Regions from separate parts of the Lysinibacillus sp. FSL K6-0057 genome, predicted to be linked through region 1. Evidence: riboswitches for the same ligand, from Rfam matches in the RefSeq annotation. Region 1 holds a riboswitch; each other region holds the start of a gene.

Region 1 (2,204 bases):
TGAAGATTTACAAAAAATGTATGATAAATATGGGAAAGAAAATTTTGTAGTCCTTGGCTTCCCCTGTGATCAATTTGGTCATCAAAATCCTGAAGATGGGGAGGAAACTAAGCATCTTTGCAAGGTGAACTATGGAGTCACATTCCCGATTTTTGAGCTTGTACAGGTGAATGGTGAGGCTACACATCCACTCTTTAATTATTTAAAGCATGAAGCGAATTTTCGAGAATTTGGTAAGGCAAGTATGCAAGAGAAAATGCTTGCTGAAGCAATTGTTCAACTTGCCCCAAGCTTTTTAGATGGTCGTAATATTCGCTGGAACTTTACAAAGTTTCTAGTAGATGCTGGTGGTAAGACTGTCGCACGCTTTGAGCCAACAGATTCTCAGCTCGATATCGAACAGGCAATTGAAACACTATTATAGTCTATAAATTTTTTTAATAATGTAAAAACTTATAAAATGGTTTTAAATTTTCTCTTAAAGTAGAAATATTGCTGGATGTTTAAAGTTATCCATGCGCAGCACAACTATTTTTTCTGAATCATATATGATAAACTGCTTTACAAATGAATTATTCTTGCAGAATAAAGGTGCTAGTTAGCATAATCGGGAATCCGGTGAAAAACCGGAGCTGTTTCCGCAACTGTAAGTACAGCCATTATAAAGATTTACCACTGTCTCAAAGAAGATGGGAAGGTTCTTTATAACTCATTCGTTTCATGTAATGAACTGTACAAGCCAGGAGACCGACCTTTATTTGAACGTATAAAAACTTCTCGGAAGCTAGGAGGATATACGGCAAAAACATAGGCTAAGTCGAGCTTGATGGCGATCATTATGTTATTTTTGTCGTTCCTTTGCAAAAGGAGCGGCTTTTTTTATGCCTTTCATGTAAGAATTTTTCATTATAGAAAGTAGGGGGGACAGCAAGTGAAAAAAGATGCACGTTATTCTTGTTATCCATTTATGCGTGAGAAAGCTTCAACGGTCGATTTTGAAATTCGAACGGATAGCCTCACAACACATCTAGGAGTTGCATTAGCTGCAGTAAAAAAAGAGGATATTCAAGTTGTTGAAGAGGATTTAATGCTTATTTTACCTATGGCTTATCATGTCAATGGCTCAGTTCGTGGAAAACTAGCAGTAACTGAAGAGGATTTATCTTGGTTAAGTGAGCGTTATGACTTTTACGTTGGTCATGTGAAGGAAGAGATTCAAAGTTTTGTTTTACCTCAAGGAACTGAGGCCGCTGCTGCTTTACATCTTTGCCGCAGTGAAGCAAAAAAATCATATCGTACCTTACACAAAGTATCAGAAGAACGAGCGGTTCCTGCTATTCTTTTCGATTACCTTGGCTTATTAGCTAATGTATGTTTTGTCATGGCTGTTTTTATGAATCAGCAAACAGGAATAGCTGAAATACCATTTATTAGTAAATCATACCCAATGAAAAAGAAAAAGGAGAATAATAATGAAGAAAGTATTTAAATTCCAATGGCTATCAGTGCTCTTACTTGCACTGATGTTAGCAGGCTGTGGCACTGCTGAAGATACAAAAAACAAAGATGCTTCACAGGATACACAACACACAGAGAAAACAAGCTATAAAGTGACAGATGACCGTGGTGTTGAAATAGAATTTAATGAAGTTCCAAAAACAGTTGTATCATTACAACCAAGTAATACTGAAATCTTGTTTGCTCTAGGTGTTGGCGATAAAATTGTAGGGGCAACTGAGTACGATACTTACCCAGAGGAAGCACAAAAAATTGAACGTGTCTCTGATACTACGAATTTTAACAGTGAACGAATTTTAGCGTTAAAGCCAGATGTTGTCATTGCTTATACAATCGGTGATAAGGATGCACTAAAGCCGCTTGAAGATGCAGGAATTAAAGTGTTTGTTATTCAATCTGCGACTACTTTCGATGATGTTTATGGAGATATCGAACAAATTGCTGCTGTGATGGATGTTGCTGATCAAGGAAGTAAATTAAACGAAGAGATTAAAGCGAAAATTGCTGAAGTACAAACGAAGGTGAAAGACGTAAAGACGCCGAAAAATGTTTATTTAGAGGTTAGCCCTAAGCCAGACATTTATACAGCGGGCTCTAGCACTTTCCAACAAGAAATACTAGATGCAGCTAATGTTAATAATGTTTTTTCTGAATTGAATAGTTGGGCGCAAGTTTCTGAGGAAGAT
Region 2 (2,204 bases), 2.1 Mb from region 1:
CAAATACAAAGCAATAATAACAATACGATCCTCATATTTTTCTAAAATCTCTTCGCCGTCACGACTTTTCATAGCATAGCTATCATAAAACTTGCTGGCGCTCATAAAGGATGGGAATCGGAAATTATAATCATAGGCTTTTTTATACAACTTCTTAATAAATTCCATTTCGTACATGTCGATAAATGCTTTCTCATAGTAGCCCTCATCAACTAAATAGCGGATTTTTTCCTCAATATCTATAAAATAACGCAAACGTACGTTGACATACTCTAAAAAGTAGCGGCGCGTAGCTTCACGATCTTTTTCTAACTCAAGTAATCCAGTTGTACTATAACGATTCAGTACGTCATTATTAAGCTTTAAATAGGTTTTCATCTCATTACCCTCGTTTCATAAAACGTTTGTATTGCTTCATAATCTGTTTGATTGCCTCGTAAATCTAATTTCCTTACTAAGGGTACATGATAGGTAGTAGCAATTTTCTCACCAGCAGCGCCAAATACATGATGGCCAAAGTTACTATTGCCACTGGCAACTACTCCTTTACAAAAATCTCTGTTTTTTTCTAAAAAGCGTTGCACCTTCGCTGGAATGTCACCTAAACCATCTGTGTAGGTAATTAAAAGATACGGCTTATTCAGTCGCAATTCTTCAGAGAGCTCGATAGCTTCTGCCTTTAATTTGGATACAACATTTCGGACATTGCCTGTACGACTTGCATAAACGATCATAGGGTAATCAACTCAATTTGAGAAACAATTTCCTGAACATCTCCTATAAAGGTTTCATTCATTTCTAAAACAGGCACACTTAAAAAACCTGCATCTATAATGGTTTGCTTAGCTTGTTCATCGTGATCAATGTTAACAATTTCTGCTTCAAGTCCTGCACGTTGTAATTCAGATTTTACCCACAGGCATTTTGGACAAATTGTTTTCGTATAAAGTTTCATAGAAATCCCTCTTTTCATAAAATAAAAAGGCTATCTCTTTAAGAGAGATAGCTAAAATGGAAACGTTAACATACTAAAAATACCGACGTTCCCATCTCTTAATCCCCGAAGAAATGATTAATTTGTTTTAGAAAGGCAGGTCTCCTGGCTTTGCTTCATTCTCTGATTTCCTTCCCATGCGCATGCACAGTGGATGCTATCATCGTCAGCTTAACAGTTGCGGGGACAGCGTCGGAATTGTACCGAACTTCCCTTTTAAACTACATATAGTAGTACCTTAGTAAAACGAACACAATATATTGTTGTTGTTCAATAGTTTTAAGTTTACCATCCTTCAAATGAAAAGTAAATCTAGATTCTAAACTTCTTTATTTTTGGATTATTCAGTATTTTTTATTATGTAGTTCGAAATAGATTATCACTAATTACTTATACCTAAACAAAATATATATTTTAAACGATGTACGAGATTTTCTATTAAAATCTATCTACAGTAAATCTATTCATTTATAGAATGCCTAAAATAATCTTGAATAGCTATGGAAACAGTCTATATTCTGAAGAAAAATAGACTGTTTGACACTAGGAACATCTATTAGTGCTTTTCAATAAACAGGGCCAATTCCTTATAAAATTCCGGCGTTGCTGCAGAATTTGTATGAAATTGAGGATTATATTTGGATAAAAGCTTATATAATTTAGTTGCAGTTAATAGATTCTGTTCTCTATCGTAAGCCCTAAAACGATCATAGACCTCTTTCACTTTCCCATTTACTGAATGAGAAAAGTAATATTGCACTTCTTTATCCTCTAAGTAGTCTAGTTGCCACTTGTAACATATTAAATTTGTGAGGAAAAACATTTCTAATGCTGGCATTTCCCCACCTTTCATTAGCAATGTCATGCCATAATCAAAGGCATTTTCTAACCATTTCACTCCATGACGGTCCCTGTAAAAACGAATTAATTTTTGTAGACCATGCCCTTGTTCTTTCACAAGATACGAGTGAATATTCGTATTTCCAGCATTTCTTTCCCATTCATCAAGAGAAAATTTATATTTTCTTATCAGTTTCATCCAAAGCTTTTGAAGTTTTTCTTCAGAAATAGCGTGTGTTTGTTTATTCCATTTTAACAGTATCTCTAAATATTCTAATACAAAGCATCTCTCTAGCTCAAAATGATCCAAATTTCTAAATAGAGTATCTTGATCAATATCAATGCTATCTTCTAAAATTTTTTCATCTAT
Region 3 (2,204 bases), 2.3 Mb from region 1:
ATGGCCTCTGCCGCACGAACCCCTTCAGATGCTGCTGAAAGTGGCAGGATGACAAAGTGATCATTCTTGACAGCTTCCATCTCCTTTAATGCTGGATCATTTTTTAAGAATTGGATCTTTTGTTCTGCCGTTGTTTCACCATAATCAATCACGACAACAACCTCTGGATTACGATCTACTGCATCTTCCTTCGACACAGTTGTCCAGCCTGATTCCACATCACCAAAGATATTTTGACCACCCGCGATTGTCACCAGCTCATTCATAAAGTTTTGACCAGCTGTAAATACATCCTTTTCACCGCTATCAAACACAAGAACACGTAATTTTTCGCTATCTTTTGGTAATTTAGCTTGTACTGCCTCTACATCTTTTGTCATTTGCTCAATTAAAGCTTCGCCACGATCTTCGATACGGAAAATCTTCGCGATATTGCGAATATCAGTGAAAATATCTTCTAATGTTGGTTTTGTCATGTTAGAAGCCGTATGTAAATACGTATGAATGCCTAATTCTTCAAGCTCCTCTGGTGTGCCAACGCCCTTTTCACCAAAGCCACTTTTCCAGCCTGCATATAAGAAATCCGCCTCGGCATCAATCACTTGCTCCTTCGTTGGGTATTGGTCAGAAAGCACAGGGACTTTATCGTATGCCTCTTGCAGGGGCTCATAGATTTTGTCATCTAAGTAAGCCGTCCCAACCATAGAATCCTCTAAGCCAAGCGCCAGCATAATTTCTGTCACATGCTGATTTAAGCTAATCGCTTTCGTAGGTGCTTCCTTATATGTTTGGCTTGTGTCATTATTTTCAATGGTTACTTCTGTTGCTGCCTCAGATGGCTCAACCTTTTCACCTTGTGCTGCTGATTCAGTTTTGTCCTTTGCATTACAAGCCCCTAAAATAGCGACCAAGGCAATGATCATCATCAGCCATATACTTTTCCATTTCTTCATGTCCTTTTCTCCTTTGTTGTTAAAATATAGAAAGAAATCAGAGACTTCTTTACTACCCATGTGGTTGGAAGGGCATAAAAAAAACCCTCTTGTCGCCAAGAGAGTAGCATAGTGAAATAACGGTATCATCATTACCTTTATCACTATCCCCATCCTCGTGGTTCTTAGTCAAAAAACACATACTGGCAGGTATCCTGGCTTAGGTTCATCATCTATACGCCTTCCCATAGTTTTACTACAGTGGCATGCTGTATAGACTCCCCATTTACAGTTGCGGGACAGCATCGGAATTGCACCGATTTCCCTTTTAAGCAAATGACAAATGCCATTTGCACCAATACGTTCTATTATGGTCAATACTATTGATAGACTAGCGTAGTATGACGCTAATTATGCAATCATCACTATATTAGCACTATTTCGACAAAAATACGAACTATTTTACAAGAATTATATATGCGAGTATTCTGTTACAATGAAAAGATAGCAATCTATAGAAACGAGGATTTCTTATGTACAAAACAATCGGTGTACTGGCGCATGTGGATGCAGGGAAAACGACCTTCTCTGAGCAAGTGCTTTTTCATACAAATAGTATTCAAGCCCGTGGTCGAGTCGATCATCAGGATACCTTTCTTGATAATCATGAGCTAGAGCGCAGGCGTGGGATTACGATCTTTGCCGAGCAAGGTCGCATGAGCATTGGCGATGATACATACACATTGATTGATACACCTGGGCATGTCGATTTCTCCCCTGAGATGGAGCGTGCCATCCGTGTGATGGATTATGCCATTATTATCATTAGCGCAGTCGAAGGGATACAAGGCCATACTGAAACCGTGTGGCAGCTTTTACGTAAATACCATGTCCCAACCTTCTTCTTTATCAATAAAACGGATCGTGAAGGAGCAAATGTAGGAGCTGTCATGAGCCAGCTTCGTAAAGATTGCTCTCAGCATGTGTTGTTCGTCGATGAACCGCTGCGAGCAGATTATGTGTCAAATAGCATCATGGAATGGCTGGCGGAGCGCGACGAAAAATTGCTGGATGCCTTTCTGAATGAGTCATTAGAGCATGAACCATGTCTTGCTCAGCTACAGGCCATGATTAAAAACGAATGTGCTTTCCCTTGCTTTATAGGCTCTGCCTTAAAGGATGAGGGCATTCAGGAATTTCTTGACCAGCTTCCCCTGTTAACGGCTACCCAATTTGAGCAGGATGTCCCGTTTGAAGGAGAGGTTTTTAAAA
Region 4 (2,204 bases), 2.1 Mb from region 1:
GATCCGAAACGGGGTAGGGGAAATAAGTAAAGTCTACGGAAGAGATGATTTTTCCGCTATACTCATAATTGCCTAATAGCAACTGAAAGAATGTTGTTTTACCTCGTCCGTTTCTCCCGATAAATCCAAGTTTCCAATCGGTATCGATTTGGAAGTTTACCCCTTCAAAAATATTGTCAAAGCTACTTGGATAAGAAAAAGTTAGGTTTTGTACTTGTATCATGGACATGATAATTCCTCCTTTGTATTGCAATAGTTTTCCTTTTCATACAAAGTCGGTCTACCCATCTATGCTCCATTGCTCCGTATAAGTAGATGGATATTAACGACTTATACGGAGTATTACATGCGTCACAATAGTATCTGAATCGCTCATATTATCTCTCTCCTTTACGAGTAGATGAAAGGTACAGATTCAACGATGAGAGCAAGAAAAAAATCCCTCCAATCGTGCATTGGAAGGATTAGTCTTTCACTGAATAAAGTCGATTTGCCACTCGTATCATGACAAATAAAATGCAAACTGATTGTTAAAAATGGATAGACTAACCCTATATTTTGGTTTGAAATCATTCAATTCAAATAAAAATATAGTTTAGTTCATCATCGTCCATTCATCAGTCCTCTCATAATTGTCTATTTATAGTAACAAATTTTTTAACAGAATACAATGTAGCCTTATCTTAGCGGAGATATTTAATAATTCCTAGAATATTTATAGAAATAATTTATATAATTGTTTAAAAATAATTTCTACTATTCTGAAATGTATGCTATAGTAGGAGCATAATTGAATAATGTGTAAGACTTGGTGCCAAATGAAAGTTTGGCTTAAAAGGGAAGTCGGTGCAAATCCGACGCTGTCCCGCAACTGTAATTCGGAGCAAATCACAAATGCCACTGGGGAAACTGGGAAGGCTGTGAGGCGTGTTGATGAAAAGCCAGGAGACCTGCCAATTTCTAGTACACACCAAATACCTACGTGGAAATAGGTGGTGAAAAGTGACCAAATAGGCACTGTGCGATAATGTTTATGCAAAAGTAGATACTTTTTCGTATTGTTTTAGCATTCATAATTTTAACATGCAGCCATTTTCCAAATAGGAGAATGGCTTTTTATTTTTTCTAAAAAGGAGATTAAAACATGACCTATACAAGCACACTCATTGGTTACCCTTATATAGGGGAAGATCGCGAATGGAAAAAAGCATTAGAATTATTTTGGCGTAATGAACTTTCTGAAGAGGACTTTGAGGAAAGATTAAAGAAGATTCGTTTAGCTAGAATCGACAAGCAGCTACAATTGGGTATCGAAATGGTGACAGTTGGTGATTTTACGTATTACGATAGAATGTTAGATATGGCTTTGATGTTTGGTCTAGTACCAAAACGCTTTAACTGGCAAGGTGGTAAAGTCGATTTACATACCTACTACAGTGTAGCAAGAGGGAATAAAACAGCCGTAGCGAGTGAAATGACAAAATGGTTTAATACCAATTATCACTATATTGTTCCTGAGTATGAGGGACAAACCTTACAACTAACAGAAAATAAAGTGTTAGCTGACTTTTTAGAGACGAAAGAAGCATTCGGGATCATCACGAAGCCGACATTGATTGGTCCCTATACATTTTGCAAGTTAACAAAAGGCTACAACAAATTAACACAGGTTGAATACTTATTAGCCTTATTACCGCTCTATACGCAGGTATTAAAAGAGTTAGTGGATGCAGGTGCCACTTGGATTCAGCTAGAAGAGCCATCCCTTGTTACAACTCTTGATCCAGCAGAGATAAAGCTGGTGCAAGAAATTTACGACCAGTTAGCCGTTGCCGTTCCAGGGGCTAAGATTATGCTACAGACTTATTTTGAAGCATTATGTGCCTATGAAACATTGATTACGCTGCCTGTTCAAGGTTTTGGCCTAGACTTTGTTCATGGCTATAAAGGGAATATGGAGTCACTGCGTCAATTTGGTTTCCCTCAGGACAAAGTATTGGCAATTGGGGTTGTAAATGGCCGTGATATTTGGCGTTCAAACCTTGCAGAGGTCAACGCAACGATTCAAGCCATTGAACAGCTAAGTCATGCCGAAGAGCTATGGATTCAACCATCAAGTAACCTACAGCACGTTCCAATCACAACCTCTCTTGAAAATGAACTTGACCCTGTTTTAAAGCAGGCTTTGGCCTTCGCAGATGAAA

What was found. A riboswitch is a leader RNA that binds a small molecule or an ion and turns the genes downstream of it on or off. The one in region 1 is predicted to bind cobalamin.
Region 2: it holds a riboswitch for cobalamin, as region 1 does, so the genes downstream of both, MHB40_RS12490 (glutaredoxin) here and MHB40_RS23180 (hypothetical protein) in region 1, are expected to answer to the same signal.
Region 3: it holds a riboswitch for cobalamin, as region 1 does, so the genes downstream of both, MHB40_RS11505 (ABC transporter substrate-binding protein) here and MHB40_RS23180 (hypothetical protein) in region 1, are expected to answer to the same signal.
Region 4: it holds a riboswitch for cobalamin, as region 1 does, so the genes downstream of both, metE (5-methyltetrahydropteroyltriglutamate--homocysteine S-methyltransferase) here and MHB40_RS23180 (hypothetical protein) in region 1, are expected to answer to the same signal.

What each region holds. Positions count from the first base shown of each region.
Region 1 covers NZ_CP152047.1:4,644,020-4,646,223, reverse strand. The annotation lists gene MHB40_RS23185 (glutathione peroxidase) at 1-424, shown strand, start outside; cobalamin riboswitch at 573-771, shown strand; gene MHB40_RS23180 (hypothetical protein) at 932-1,489, shown strand; gene MHB40_RS23175 (cobalamin-binding protein) at 1,473-2,204, shown strand, end outside.
Region 2 covers NZ_CP152047.1:2,552,750-2,554,953, reverse strand. The annotation lists gene nrdE (class 1b ribonucleoside-diphosphate reductase subunit alpha) at 1-378, opposite strand, end outside; gene nrdI (class Ib ribonucleoside-diphosphate reductase assembly flavoprotein NrdI) at 375-734, opposite strand; gene MHB40_RS12490 (glutaredoxin) at 731-955, opposite strand; cobalamin riboswitch at 1,072-1,250, opposite strand; gene MHB40_RS12485 (hypothetical protein) at 1,551-2,204, opposite strand, start outside; gene MHB40_RS12480 (hypothetical protein) at 2,204-2,204, opposite strand, start outside.
Region 3 covers NZ_CP152047.1:2,354,446-2,356,649, reverse strand. The annotation lists gene MHB40_RS11505 (ABC transporter substrate-binding protein) at 1-953, opposite strand, end outside; cobalamin riboswitch at 1,120-1,307, opposite strand; gene MHB40_RS11500 (translation factor GTPase family protein) at 1,466-2,204, shown strand, end outside.
Region 4 covers NZ_CP152047.1:2,533,395-2,535,598, forward strand. The annotation lists gene MHB40_RS12395 (Lsa family ABC-F type ribosomal protection protein) at 1-229, opposite strand, end outside; cobalamin riboswitch at 793-973, shown strand; gene metE (5-methyltetrahydropteroyltriglutamate--homocysteine S-methyltransferase) at 1,145-2,204, shown strand, end outside.